DNA from 3 places in the Rhizobium sp. SVR5-9E genome. Region 3 is predicted to be linked to each of the others. Evidence: riboswitches for the same ligand, from Rfam matches in the RefSeq annotation. Region 3 holds a riboswitch; each other region holds the start of a gene.
The links. A riboswitch is a leader RNA that binds a small molecule or an ion and turns the genes downstream of it on or off. The one in region 3 is predicted to bind thiamine pyrophosphate.
Positions count from the first base shown of each region.

Region 1 (4,877 bases), on a different contig from region 3:
GCAGCATCGTCAGCGCTCGGCGCGGGTCGAGGTGCGCTTCGCGGGAAAAGAACAAACCTTGCCTGAAGCGCCCGGCAAGCGCCGGTTCCAGCGAGGCAATATCCTCTTCACGAAGCCACTCGTAACCTGAAGTGCGGCTAGCGAAGCGTTGCAACTCGCTTTGGTCGCGCGCGGGCGCCACCACGAGCGTGCCGTTCCTTCGAACTTCCGTCGGCAGTATCGCATCCCACCGGTCGGCTGCGTCGAGGCCGTGCACGAGCACAGCTTCCTCCGCACTTTCCCGCTCGCACCAGGGCGCCAGCATTCCGCCGGCCAGCCACGATGCGGCACGGCGGAATCCCGGAGACTGGTCGAACACGGTAACCTCGGCTCCGCGGGTGCGAAGCTCATGGGCCACCGTGAGGCCGGCAACGCCGGCCCCTTTGACAAGCATGCGCATGTCAGCCGTCCGAAGGCTTGATGCCATCGACCGGCATGTAGAGATCGCCGCCGTCCCGGTAGCGAGCCGCCATAGCGTCCAAGCCCTCCTTCTGCGCTTCGGCGCGGATGTCATGCGAGATCCGCATCGAGCAGAATTTCGGGCCGCACATCGAGCAGAAGTGCGCGACCTTGTGCGCCTCCTTCGGCAGCGTCTCATCGTGGAAGGAACGTGCCGTTTCGGGATCGAGCGAGAGGTTGAACTGGTCCTCCCAGCGGAATTCGAAACGGGCGCGCGACAGCGCGTCGTCGCGCACCTGAGCGGCCGGGTGCCCCTTGGCGAGATCGGCTGCATGGGCGGCGATCTTATAGGTGATGACGCCGGTCTTGACGTCGTTGCGATCCGGCAGGCCAAGGTGCTCCTTCGGCGTAACGTAGCAGAGCATCGCCGTGCCGAACCAGCCGATCATCGCCGCCCCAATGCCGGAGGTGATGTGGTCGTAGCCGGGCGCGATGTCGGTTGTCAGCGGCCCCAGCGTATAGAAGGGCGCTTCGCCGCAGACGGCGAGCTGCTTGTCCATGTTCTCCTTGATCTTGTGCATCGGCACGTGGCCGGGCCCTTCGATCATGACCTGGCAGTCCTTCGCCCAGGCTATCTTCGTGAGTTCGCCAAGGGTCTCGAGCTCGGCGAACTGCGCGGCATCGTTGGCGTCGGCAATCGAACCCGGGCGCAGGCCGTCGCCCAGCGAGAAGGAGACGTCATAGGCGCGGCAGATATCGCAGATCTCTTCGAAATGTTCGTAGAGGAAGCTCTCGCGGTGGTGATGCAGACACCACTTCGCCATGATCGAGCCGCCGCGCGAGACGATGCCGGTCACGCGGTTGACGGTGAGCGGAATGTAGTGGAGCCGGACGCCGGCATGGATGGTGAAGTAGTCGACCCCCTGCTCCGCCTGCTCGATCAGCGTGTCGCGGTAGATTTCCCAGGTCAGGTCCTCGGCAATGCCTTCGACCTTCTCCAGCGCTTGGTAGAGCGGCACGGTGCCGATCGGCAGAGGCGAGTTGCGGATAATCCATTCGCGAATGTTGTGAATGTTGCGGCCGGTCGAAAGGTCCATGACGGTATCGGCGCCCCAGCGCGCGGCCCAGACCATCTTTTCTACCTCTTCCGCCATCGACGAGGTGACGGCGGAGTTGCCGATATTGGCATTGATCTTCACCAGGAAGTTCCGGCCGATGATCATCGGCTCGGATTCCGGATGGTTGATGTTGGCGGGAATGATCGCCCTGCCTGCCGCCACTTCCTGGCGGACGAACTCCGGCGTGACGTGATCCGGAATATGGGCTCCGAAGCTCTCGCCATCACGCACCATGGCCTCTTTCTGTGCCTTGCGGCCGAGGTTCTCGCGGATGGCGATGAATTCCATCTCCGGCGTGATGATGCCGGCGCGCGCATAGGCGAGCTGGGTGACCGCTTTGCCATTCGTTGCGCGCAGCGGCTGGCGCTTGGCGGGAAACTCGGGCGTCAAACGTTCGCCTTTGGCAAAGCCGTTGTCTTCGGGGCGCACATCGCGGCCCTGATAGGCCTCGACGTCGCCGCGGGCGAGGACCCAGTCCCGCCGAAGCTGTGGCAGGCCTTCCTCGATGCGAATATCGGCGCCCTCGACCGTATAGGCGCCGGAGGAATCGTAGACGGTGACCGGTGGCTCGCCCGAGGTCGGGTGAACGCTGATCTCGCGCATCGGCACCCGGATATCGGGGTGAATCTCCCCCGGAACGTAAATCTTGCGCGATGCCGGCAGCGGGCCGGTTGTGACGGTCGGGGTGGGAATTTTTGCGGCAATATTCATGGTTTGAGGCTCCAAGTTGCGATTTGGAGACCCAGTCCTCAGCCGGAATGATGGAAAGACGCCGGCACGGATTCCTTGGCGGAATCCAAAGCCTTTCGAGCGCTCGCACCGTCCCTACGCCAGTATGAACTGGATCAGGTTCAACGGGTCACTGCGCACGTCAGCAGTATCTCAGCCCCTTGCCGGGACCCCCCTGGTGAATGCGTGAAGGTTAGGATCGGGCGCCGCTGGTGTCAAGACGAATGGAACATCTTGCCTGCCTCGACAACAAAACCATGAGTCGTGTTCTCGCTGCCCTTGACAAGCCGAACTGCCGGTATTTTATTCACGCCTGTGGATTAGGCACTGCCTCCGCGCTTACATGACTTCGATAGTCGCTGGGCAGTTTCGCCTCATGACGCCCCATCAACCGATGGGACCGCGTCGTGGGGTTTTTTGTTTTTTGGATTCCGCATGGATAAAACGTTGAAGATCGGCATCCTCTTCTCCACGACCGGCCCTTACGGGTCGATGGGCCGCGATGCGCGCGACGGCGCGGAATTTGCGATGGAGGAGCTCGCCGCGGCAGGCAGGCAAACGATCGAGCCGGTCTTCTTCGATCCGCACGCCGATCTTTCTGCCTATCTCGAAGGCGCCCGCCACCTGCTGCGTGCCGGATGCCGCCACATCGTCGGTACGATCACGTCTGCCGCCCGCAAGGAAGTCATTCCGCTTGTGGAAAAACACGATGGCCTCCTTTGGTACATGTGCCCCTATGAGGGCTTCGAGGCCAACGAGAATGTCATCTATGTCGGCGGTTGTCCGAACCAGCATCTGATCCCGCTTTTCGACCATCTCATCCCGCGATTCGGCGCCCGCCCCTACCTCGTTGGAGCGAACTACGTCTGGGGCTGGGAGATGAACCGTCTCGCCCGCGAACTTATCAGCAATGCCGACGGCGAGGTTCTCGGCGAGCGCTACCTGCCACTCGAGGAAACGGCTGTCGAGCGCATCGTCGCGGACATCGAGCAGCGCCGCCCGAGCTTCATTCTCAACAATTTGATCGGCCCCTCTAGTTACGCCTTCCTGGAGGCCATCAAACAGCTTGGGGTTCGCGACCCGGCATTCCGTGCTGAAAATTGCCCGGTCGTCAGCTGCGACCTGATGGAATGCGAGCTGGATGAAATCGCGGCCGGCGCGGCAGTCGGGCAGCTTTGCGCCGCTTCCTATTTCGACAATCTTGGTACGCCGGAGAACGCCGCGTTCAAAGTCCGAGTCGCTCAGCGATATGGCCGTGTACGGCGCGTCTCGAGCGTCTTTGCCAGTGCCTATACAGCCGTCAAGCTCTGCACCGAAGCTATCCTCGCCGCAGGCAGCGACGATCCCCCGTCGGTACGCCGAGAACTCTACGCCAATACTTGGCCGACGCTATTCGGCGCGCTGTCGATCGATCCCGAAACCAATCATGCGGCGCTGCCCTTCCATCTCGGCCGCATCAATCCCAACAACGGCTTCGATGTCATCGCCTCGCGCCCGCCGCTCGCCGCCGACCCCTATCTCACCAGGCGCGACAAGCAGGCGCCGCCGAAGCTGCGGGTGGTGTCATGAGAGAGACCCCTAATTTTACAGGCTGGCATGCCGCGATTATCCACCGCGAAGATGGCAACACCGAAAGGCTGATCCGGCAACTGCGCCTGCTTGGCATTCGCGCGACGCTGCAGTGGGCTCCGCTTTCCGCCGCCGAACTCCCTCAGATCGTGATTGTCGATGCCGATCAGGGTTGGGACGACCTCCTGCCATGGACGGGCGCCAATCCGGCCTGCCCGGTCGTCGCATTGCTCGGTTCCGAAGCACCGGGCCGCATTGCCTGGGCACTCGAAAAAGGTGCTGGAGCAATCATCGCCAAGCCGATCGCAACATCGGCCGTCTATCCCGCGCTCGTCATGGCCGTCTCCATCTATCAGGAGCGCAAGAACAATGCCGAACGGCTGCAATATCTGGAAGAGCGCGTGCGGCTTCGTCCGCTGGTCCATGCCGCCGTTGAGAAACTCATGACGGCCCGCGGGCTCGACGAGGAACGCGCCTATGCGATCCTGCGCGATTGCGCCATGCGCCGGCGCCTGCCGATGGAGCAGATCGCCGCGTTCATTCTCGGCGGCGCCGAACCATTGCCGGAGGTTGGCTGATGCGAGTACTCAAAGCCATGCTGCGCCAGCCTGCAGCCCTGATCGGCCTCGTGGTCGTCGTCGTCGTGGTGACGATGGCAATCGCCGCGCCGCTGATAGCACCTTTCAGCCCGGAAGAGCAGATGTTCGACGGCCTGTCGCTGGAGGGCGCGCCGCTGCCGCCGGGCGGACAGTTCCTGCTCGGCACGGATACGCTCGGCCGCGACCTCTTTTCCCGCCTGCTTTTTGGTGCCCGAACCTCGCTGGTCATCGGCCTCGTGGCAAATGGCATTGCCGTCACGATCGGCCTCTTCATCGGCATCGTCGCAGGCTATGTCCGCGGCTTCGCAAGCAGCGTGCTGATGCGCTTCACCGACCTGATGATGGCGTTTCCCGCATTGCTGCTGGCGATCGTGCTCGCAGCCCTCCTGAAGCCCAGTTTATGGATCGTCGCGATGGTGATTGC
Region 1 is NZ_JBNDHS010000001.1:218,862-223,738, forward strand. It holds gene thiO (glycine oxidase ThiO) at 1-439, opposite strand, end outside; gene thiC (phosphomethylpyrimidine synthase ThiC) at 441-2,267, opposite strand; TPP riboswitch at 2,361-2,472, opposite strand; gene ACPYOJ_RS01005 (transporter substrate-binding protein) at 2,721-3,854, shown strand; gene ACPYOJ_RS01010 (ANTAR domain-containing response regulator) at 3,851-4,432, shown strand; gene ACPYOJ_RS01015 (ABC transporter permease) at 4,432-4,877, shown strand, end outside.
Region 1: it holds a riboswitch for thiamine pyrophosphate, as region 3 does, so the genes downstream of both, thiC (phosphomethylpyrimidine synthase ThiC) here and thiB (thiamine ABC transporter substrate binding subunit) in region 3, are expected to answer to the same signal.

Region 2 (4,877 bases), on a different contig from region 3:
GTTCTTCGTAGGGACCCGCGATGCCTCGTACCAGGTGATGCCGTTTTCGCTCGCGAGCACATCGGGGCTCTCCGCGCCCTCAAGATGTCCGCCTTTGACGAGAACGGCAGCGGGGCCGAGGGCGCGAAGCCTTTCCGCTTGCAGCGCCATGGCCTCACGGGTTTCGGCCGGCCTCTCTCCAAGAAGGGCTGCCGCTTCAGGCAGATTGGGGGTGAGCAGCGTTGCGAGCGGCAGAAGGCGGCTCTTGAGGACGTCGATCGCCGTAACGTCGAGCAGGGCCGCACCTCCCTTGGCGATCATCACCGGATCGAGGACAACGGGAACGCCGCGGTGCGGCGAAAGCGCATCGGCGACAGCTTCGGCAATCGGCGCATTGGCAATCATGCCGATCTTGACAGCATCGACGCGGACATCGGCGAAGACCATGCGGATCTGTTCGGCGACGAATTCGGGCGGGACGAGATGGACGCCGGAAACGCCGCGCGTATTCTGCGCCGTCAACGCCGTCAGAACGGCCATGCCGTAGGTACCTCGCGCAGAAAAGGCCTTGAGATCAGCCTGGATGCCTGCGCCGCCCGAAGGGTCGGAGCCGGCGATGGAAAGAACGTTGTAGATCATGCGCCTGCCTTTCTGATGGCTTCGGCAATGCCGGCAGCGGCTTGCCGCGGATCGGGCATCCCACAGATGGCGGAAACCACCGCGAGGCCCTTGGCCCCTGCCGCAAGGACCGGACCGGTATGGCTCGCCTTGAGGCCGCCGATCGCGACTGCCGGTACGGGGCAGGCTTTCACCAGCGCCGCCAATCCGTCGATGCCGATCGGCGGCTCGTGATCCGGCTTGGTCGATGTGGCGAAGACAGGGCCTATGCCGGCGTAGTCGATGATCGCGGGATCGACGGCCGCCGCCAGCTCTTCGGTTTCGACCGAAAGACCAAGGATCATCGATGGGCCAATGCGCTCACGGGCGTTGCGGGCGTGCATGTCGTTCTGGCCGACATGCAGTCCATCCGCACCGATCGCAATTGCGGCTTCGACGTCGTCGTTGACGATCAAAAGCGCGCCCGTTCCGGTAAGCGCCGCTTTCAGTGCCCTGCCGGTCTCGATCATGCTTGCCGTAGCGGCATGTTTGTCCCGAAGCTGTACGATGGTCGCCCCTCCGGAAACTGCGGCGCGGGCCGTTTCGACCATGCCGATGCCGGCGCAAAGGTCTCGATCGAGAACGAGATAGAGAGAAAGATCGAAGCGCTTCATGCCGCCGTCACCCGCGCTTCCGCATCAAGCGTCGCAGCGTCCAACCCAGCAAGCGCGTCAAGGAAACGCCATCCGAAAGAGCCCGGACCGTCCGCCCGGGCTGCAGCCTTTTCGCCTGCGACCGCAAAACTGGCGAGCGCCGCCACGGTGGCGTCGAAAGGTTCATCAGGGACCGTCGCGGCGAAGGCCCCGACGAGGCAGGTCAGCGAGCAGCCGAGAGCCGTAACTTGTGGCATCAGTGGCGATCCGCCCGCAATTCGACAGGCCCTCGTTCCATCGGTGACGAAATCGACCGCTCCGGTGACGGCTACTACGCTGCCGTATTGTCTGGCGAGGCTGCGCGCGGCCTCTTCCGCCTGCTCGACCGGGTCACGGCTGTCGACGCCCTGGCCGCGGCTCTCGCCGCCGCCGAGCGCGATGATCTCCGACGCGTTACCTCGAATGATCGCCGGCTTCAGGTCCAGAAGCAGCGCCACGGCTTGCCGGCGGAAACCGGTTGCATAATGGGCAACCGGATCGAGAACCCAAGGCTTGCCGTTTGCTACCGCCGATCTGGCCGCATTTTGCATACCCTTCAGCCAATTCGCGGACAGCGTTCCGATGTTGATGGTCAGCGCGCCGGCGATCGCGGCAAACTCGCCGGCTTCCTCTTCGGCATGGACCATGGCGGGGGAGGCGCCTGCGGCGAGCACAACGTTGGCCGCGATATTCATCGCGACATAGTTGGTGATGCAATGAACGAGCGGCGCCGAAGCGCGCATTGCTGCAAGGAGTTTTCCAGGCGAGTTTTGTGTCTGCATTTTGCCCCTTTTCCGACGGGGCAAAGACGCGTGGAGCCTGGCCAACAAGAAGAAAGGGGCTCCGAGCGACTCCCTCCGCCGGCATGATCCGGTTCAGGTTCGAAGGGTGCTTCTCAGCCCGTCTTGCAACGAACGCCCCTGTCTCTCACTGCGATCTTCATCGCAGACAAACGCCCGGCTGTCACCTCGAAAATGTGCATGCCTGCTCTGTGAACGTGGAGCCGGCACCAATATGGCCCAGGGCTGTCGGATTGACGGAAGCGCTGGCTGCGTAGTCCGGTTGCGAGAGAGCCCGATACATTCAGGTTCTGTGAACAGGGTCTATCCAGCGCACCTCTTCGGGCTTTTCCGCAGGCTCGATGTCCAGATTCACGACGATGGGCTCCTGGCCGGAGCGGACAATCACGCACTCGAGCATGTCATCGCGGCTGGCGTTGATTTCCTGATGCGGAACATAAGGCGGGACGTAGATGAAATCGCCGGGGCCGGCCTCTGCGACGAACTCGAGATTCTCGCCCCAGCGCATCCGCGCCTTGCCTTTGACGACATAGATAATGCTCTCGAGATCGCCGTGATGGTGCGGGCCTGTTTTGGCATTGGCATGAATTGTCACCGTTCCGGCCCAGATTTTTTCCGCACCGGCACGCGCTTGGTTGACCGCGGCCGCGCGGTTCATGCCGGGTGTCTGCGCCGTATTCGGATCGAGCGAATTACCCGGAATCACCTTCACCCCCTGTTCGCGCCAGTCGATAGGTCCGTGCTCGTGGTCATGCGACATATTCTTCTCTCCGTGTTATGAAAACAGGCTCCAATGACGCGAAACAAGAGGCCTAGCCAGGCACCAAGGCGGAGATGCCCTGCTGGGCTAGCACGTGGTGGCCCTCTCCGGCTTGCTTAAAGGCCGTGAAGCCTGCGTCTCGCAACTTGTGCTTAATGGTACATGCATTGATGCGCCGCGTGTCAACCTCACAGGGAATGGCGTTCTGACATTTTTCGGAAGTGATCGGGGCTAACCCGATTAGGTGACGATACTTCGCTCTCAGGTAATTTAGAATAGTCTGGACGGCGGAGGAGTTAGCGATGAACTCAAATGATGTTACATCGGCTGGCGAACTCAGTGAGCCCACATATGCTCACGAGCAGCCTACAGGCGCGTCATTCTCCCGGTCTATCGAGTCATATGCATTTTTCGCGGCGATATTTTTCTGCTCGATGAATTACTTCCGAACTGATTACGTATATTTCACCGTCGCTGACCTGGCTTTCCTGGTTTGCTTCTCGTTTGCCGCCATAAACGGGCATATCGCGATCGATTCCCTCGGCAGACAGAGTACAGCGGTTTGGTGCTTCGGGCTTGCTTTGCTGCTTCTAGGACTGATGGCAAGCAGCATCGCAAGCCCAGCGCCGGATCGCGGGCTTATCGTCGTTCTGCAATATTTTTATGCCTATTTCATCATACTGCTCGTGTTGGGGGGAAGGTCCTACGAAGAACTCGTCACCGCCGCGAAACTCTACGTTCTTTCGATAGTCACCATTTGCCTTCAAGGCATCTATCTCATTCACGTCGTAGGAGCGAAGAATACGCAATTCGTCAGCGGAAACGGGCGTTTCAGCGGTTTCATGGAGAGGGAGAACGAATGCGCCGCCGTAATCGCACTGGCGGTCCCAATCCTGTTCCTGCTCGTGTCGTTGGGCAAGATCAACAGGCTTGTCGCGTTCGTTGCGTTCGCCCTCCTGGCATATGGCCTTCTCCTGACCGGCTCGAACACGGGACTTCTTGGCTTCGGCATCGGCATCGGCATCTACCTTTTGTTCAATCTGACGTGGAGAAGGGCTGTGCTTGCCGCAGTGTTCTGCCTCGGCGTGCCACTGATCGTGGAAACACAGATGCATGACTATCTGCCGACAGTTTTCCAAAGGCGCGTGCTGAGCGCCGTTGAGACGGGAGATATCACTCAGGCGGGAACATTCGGCTATCGCATTCAACTCATGCAGGAGGCGTCCGGTCACCTGAGCGAGACGCTCCTGCTGGGTTTCGGAGCGGACCAGTACAGAGAATTCAGTTTCATCGGGCAGCCGGTGCATAATGTTTATCTGCTTCTCTGGACGGAAGGTGGTTTGATCGCTGCGCTCGGCTTCGTCGCGATGTGCCTGAGCGTCATCGGACCGGCAATCAGCGCGGCGCGACTGAAGGGCGGCCTTCGGTACGCGATTTGTATCTTCGCGACACTCGCGGCGCTTTTGGCGATGGCGAATGGGATGCCGCACATGTATGGACGCTTCTGGCCGGTTCCGCTGCTTATACCTGCCGTTCTGGCGCACGCCTTCGTCAGGCAGTCGGAGGATGCTTAGTCCCTTAGCGCTCGTCGCGACGAGCGCGGAGCGCTGCAAGGCATGTATCGAGATCGAGGAGACTTGAGATCACCGCATGGGCCCCATGGTCGGGAATCGAGTGTTCCCGCATATGGATGCGCCCCACGCGCGCAATCTGGATCGTCCACCAACCCAGCTGCCTTGGGGCGATAAAATCCTTTGACGGATTATCGGCGATGTAAACCAGATCCGAGGGCGGCACGCCGGACCATTCCTGCACGGCTTCGAACGCTCTTGGATGCGGCTTCCAGAACTCGCGGCCCCAAGCGTCCGTATAGATGATATGGTCAATAAACTCCTCAAGCTTCAGCGCGTTGACCTTTGCCATTTGTGTTGCGACATAGCCATCGGTTATGAGGGCAGTCCGACCACTCCGTGCGGGATTGCAAAGATATTGCCGTGCATCAGGGGCGAGGGCGATGCGGGGAAGATGGTGCCGGTAGACCTCGACCAT
Region 2 is NZ_JBNDHS010000067.1:14,249-19,125, forward strand. It holds gene thiD (bifunctional hydroxymethylpyrimidine kinase/phosphomethylpyrimidine kinase) at 1-618, opposite strand, end outside; gene thiE (thiamine phosphate synthase) at 615-1,250, opposite strand; gene thiM (hydroxyethylthiazole kinase) at 1,247-2,050, opposite strand; TPP riboswitch at 2,104-2,200, opposite strand; gene ACPYOJ_RS24565 (cupin domain-containing protein) at 2,352-2,828, opposite strand; gene ACPYOJ_RS24570 (O-antigen ligase family protein) at 3,428-4,402, shown strand; gene ACPYOJ_RS24575 (HAD family hydrolase) at 4,407-4,877, opposite strand, start outside.
Region 2: it holds a riboswitch for thiamine pyrophosphate, as region 3 does, so the genes downstream of both, thiM (hydroxyethylthiazole kinase) here and thiB (thiamine ABC transporter substrate binding subunit) in region 3, are expected to answer to the same signal.

Region 3 (4,877 bases):
TTGGCCGTCGGGTAGGGTTGCCTCGGAACATCCGGAAAAGCGCCTGCAAGATCGGCCGGCGTGGAGTCGAAATCTCCCACCCAAAGCTCAGGCACCACACCAAGCGCTGCCGCATGTCGCATGCCGCCATCGGCCGCGATAAAGCGGCTGCCGAGGACGGCGCCGCGCAGACGTTCGGTCAGGATGAGTTCACCGCCGAGCAGGATCGTGAAGATGGATTGGCTCATGGGCATTGCCCATAGCGCAAAGCGGGGGTCAAGGGAAAGGGGCAGTGATCAGCCGGGCGTGTCCTTGTCGCGCGACAGGAAGACCTCCTCATAGCCGTCGATGAAACGCTCGAAGAGCGCCGCAAAGTCTTCGACATCTTTCGTCGGCCAGTCGGCGACAATCTCCGAAATGAACGACAATTTCTGTGCCCGGATCTCCGAAAGGAGCCGCTGTCCGAGCGGGGTCAAGACGACGATGATGCGCCGCGCGTCTGCCTGGGACGCTTTGCGGCGAAGCACGTTGCGGCTGACCATATCTGCGACGATGCGGCTGGCACGCGACGGATCGATGCGCAGCATCTCGGCGATGGTACCAACCGTGACTTCGCCGGTCGTCTGGGTCCGGCGGAGCGCGTCGAGGACATCGAGGTGCGAGAGTTCGAGACCGGGCGCCACACTCTCTATCGCTAATCTTCCGATCAGCCGGCGGCCGGTCATCAGGCGCAGGCGAGTCATGCTGCGGCCTATGCGCGGCACGCCGATGGCATCCGGCGAATCCTGGTCGAGTTCGGCAGGTCTGGTCATGGTTTCATTCATTCGCAAATCATAACAGAGCTTGTGGCAGATGAGAATATGCAAATGTCACTCATCTGTCATTGACATTTATATGCTAATAGCACATAAATTTGCTAATCAAAGCCAGAAAGTTTCCTCATGAATATGCAATTAGCGCCCGCACCGCTCGTGACCGATCACCGGCGGCGGCTCATCCTCTTCTTCTTTTTAATGATCTCCATGTTCATGGCGATGCTCGACAATCAGATCGTATCCACGGCGTTGCCGACGATCGTCGGCGAGTTCGGCCATCTCGAACGCTTCGGCTGGATCGGCTCGGCCTATTTGCTGTCGCTCAGCGCCGTCATGCCTGTTTACGGCAAGCTCGGCGATCTCTTCGGCCGAAAATATGTGATGATGGCGGCGATTGCCTTGTTCACCTTCGGCTCCGCCGTGTGCGGTTTGGCCGTCTCCATGAATACCCTGATCGCGGCGCGCGTTCTGCAGGGGCTCGGCGGTGGCGGCATCATGGTTTCGATCTTCGCCGTCAACGCCGATCTCTTCGAACCGCGCGAACGGGCCCGCTACCAAAGCTATTCCAGCCTCACCCTGATGGCCTCCAGCGCCATCGGACCGGTGCTTGGCGGCATGATGAGCGACCTTTTCGGCTGGCGTTCGATCTTTCTGGTCAACGTGCCGATCGGGTTTGTGGTCCTCGTGGGCCTTGCGCTCATGCTGCCCTACCGCAAGCCGCAGCGTCGCCCGAAAATTGACTATGCCGGCGCCATCCTCTTGGCGCTGACGACCACCAGCATCGTGATGACGGCCGATGGCAGCGAGCTTTTCGGCTCCCTCATTTCGCCGCTAAGCCTCGCCATTGTTGGGTTCGGCATCGTCTGTGCCATTGCCTGGATCTTCGTCGAGCGCCGCGCACCGGAGCCGATCGTTCCCTTGACCCTTTTTCGCAATCCCGTCTTCAGCCTGCTCTTGGTGATCTCCGTTATGAGCGGCGGCATAGCAATCGGCATGGTGAACTACTTTGCCCTCTTTCTGCAGACGACGACCGGCCTCTCGCCCTCGCAAGCCGGGCTGCTCTTCGTTCTTCTGACGACTGGGCTGGTCTGCGGCTCGCTCTCCGCCGGGCGCATCATCTCGATAACCGGGCGCTACAAGCCCTTCGCGATTGCGAGCTTCAGCTGCAGCGCGATTGCCTTTGCTCTGATCTCGCAGGTCCATGCGGGAACACCGATTGCCTTGATCGGCGCGATCCTGGCGCTGCATGGCATCGGCATCGGTCTTGCTCAGCAGGTGCCGGTCATCGGGGTGCAGAATGCCGCGCCGCCGCGTGACGTTGGCGCGGCGACTGGCTCGGTGACACTGTCGCGCATGGGGGGCGCGTCGATCGCAATTTCGATCTACGGTGCAATCATCGCTTCGCAACTCTCCAATGCCGGGCAATCCATTCCAGGGGTTGCCAATATCACGGAGCTGACGCCGAAGATGCTGGCAGCCCTCCCCGAAGCAAGCCGCCAAGCCGTCGCCGATGCCTATGCCGCCGCTTTCTCGCCGCTCTTCATGACCTCTTGTGCCATCGCCCTTATCGGCCTTTTGGCAGCGGTCATGCTAAAGCCGGTTCAGCTCCCGCGCGCGGAGAGCAAAGCGGCAAATTCGACAGCGGCCGCGGAAGCCGCCGAATAGTTGCAAGGGCGCCCTTCGCCCTTGTCATAAAGCCTTCATGGCGATACATCTGCCGACGCTCTAACGGGGTGCAGGATGTCCGCAAGGACACCCGGCTGAGAGGCTTACAGCCAACCCGCGGAACCTGATCCGGTTAACACCGGCGGAGGGATTAGACGCGTGACATTCGGCAACGCCCTTTTCCCGCTCAAACGAAACCAAGGAGGAGGCGCGCCATGTCCGGCCGCACATCGATCATCGCTTCGCTGACCGCAGCATTCTTCGCCGCGACACTCGGCTTGACGGCCGCTCACGCTGCGGAAAAGACGCTCACCATCTATACCTATGAAAGTTTCACGTCCGAATGGGGACCGGGCCCGAAGGTCAAGGAAGCTTTCGAGAAAACATGCGGGTGCACGATCAATTTCGTCAGCGTCGCCGATGGCGTCGCATTGCTTTCGCGTTTGAAGCTGGAAGGCGCCTCAACCAAAGCCGACGTCGTGCTCGGCATCGACACCAACCTCATCACCGAAGCCAAGGAGACCGGCCTCTTCGACGCAAGCGGTATCGATGCAAGTGCGCTGAAGGTGCTTGGTGGCTTCAAGGACGATGTCTTCGTTCCCTACGACTACGGCCACTTCGCCATCGTCTACGACACCCAGGCGATCAAGAACCCGCCGCAGAGCATGAAGGATCTGGTCGAGGGCGATCCTTCGCAAAAGCTCGTCATCGAGGATCCGCGAACCTCCACGCCGGGCCTCGGCCTGCTGCTCTGGGTTAAGGCCGTCTATGGCGACAAGGCGCCGGAAGCCTGGGCTAAGCTGAAGAACCGCATCCTGACGGTGACGCCTGGCTGGTCGGAGGCTTACGGCTTGTTCACCAAGGGCGAAGCTCCGATGGTTCTCTCCTACACCACGTCTCCGGCCTATCACATGGTCGCCGAAAATACCGATCGCTATCAGGCCGCTGCGTTTTCGGAAGGTCATTACATCCAGATCGAAGTCGCAGGCCTGCTGAAGAACGCGCCGCACAAGGATCTCGCCCGCGACTTCCTGAAATTCATGGTGACGCCCGGCTTCCAGGATACGATCCCGACGAACAACTGGATGATGCCGGTTTCCGCCACCTCCGCGCCGTTGCCGGATGCCTTCGATAAACTCGTCAAGCCCTCCAAGACCTTTCTGATGAGCCCTGACGAGGTTGCCCGGAACCGCAAGGTCTGGATCGACGAGTGGCTTACGGCCATGAGCATGAACTGATGCTGCAGACCGCGGCCGAGCGACAACGTGCATTGACCGGCGGGGCGGTCGGCCTCGCCGCCATCGGGTTGTTCGTCGGCCTCGCAGCGTTCTCGTTGCTTCTTGCCGGTGGCGGATCAGCCGTCGCCGGCATTCTTCTCGACCCGTATATCCTCCGGGTGCTGCGCTTTACAGTGCTGCAGGCACTGCTTTCAACCGCGCTTTCCATCATCCTTGCGATCCCGGTCGCACGCGCGCTCGCCCGCCAGCCGCATTTTGCCGGCCGCATCTGGATCATTCGTCTGATGGCGGTCCCAATGGGGCTGCCCGTGCTGATCGGCGCGCTGGGACTGATTGGCATATGGGGCAGGCAGGGGCTGCTGAATGCGCTGCTGATGCAGCTTGGACTTGCCGAACCCGTGAGCATCTATGGGTTGACCGGCATTCTCCTCGCTCACGTCTTCTTCAATCTGCCGCTTGCCTGCCGGCTGATGCTCGCCGGTCTCGAGCGAGTACCATCGGAATACTGGCTGATGGCAAGCAGTCTCGGCATGCGCCCGCCTTCAATCTTCCGCTTCATCGAATGGCCGGCGATCCGCCCACTCATCGCCGGGATCGCCGGGCTGATCTTCATGCTGTGTGCCACCAGCTTTACGTTGGTCCTGACCCTCGGTGGCGGGCCGGCCGCGACGACGATCGAGGTTGCGATCTATCAGTCGCTGCGCTTCGATTTCGATCCTGGCCGCGCAATCGCTCTGTCACTCCTGCAGATCGCGCTGACCGCGATGATCCTCGGCGCAATGTCCTTTGTTCCGCCCGCCGCGGATGAAGGCTTGACCACAGGGAAGGACATCAAGCGGCTGGATGGCGGGAGCGCAAGAGTGACCGACGCCCTGATTTTATTGATTGCCGTGCTCTTTCTCGGCCTTCCGCTCGTCTCTGTCATCACGGCGGGGCTGCGCGCCGATCTCTTGAAGCTGCTGAGGGAACAGATCTTCTGGCGGTCAGCGGGAATGAGCTTCGCGATTTCGCTTTCGGCGGCTTTGCTCTCCATCATCCTATCGATGGCCATCATTCGCGCCCGGCATGCCATCGCCTCGGCGCGGCGCCGCGGCGTTGCCAGCAAGTCCTTTTTCACAGCCATGGGCAGCGCCTCGGCGATGATCCTGCTGGTGCCGCCGGTTGTGCTCGCGACCGGATG
Region 3 is NZ_JBNDHS010000087.1:4,846-9,722, forward strand. It holds gene ACPYOJ_RS27490 (thiamine diphosphokinase) at 1-233, opposite strand, end outside; gene ACPYOJ_RS27495 (MarR family winged helix-turn-helix transcriptional regulator) at 276-803, opposite strand; gene ACPYOJ_RS27500 (MDR family MFS transporter) at 921-2,459, shown strand; TPP riboswitch at 2,514-2,627, shown strand; gene thiB (thiamine ABC transporter substrate binding subunit) at 2,675-3,697, shown strand; gene thiP (thiamine/thiamine pyrophosphate ABC transporter permease ThiP) at 3,697-4,877, shown strand, end outside.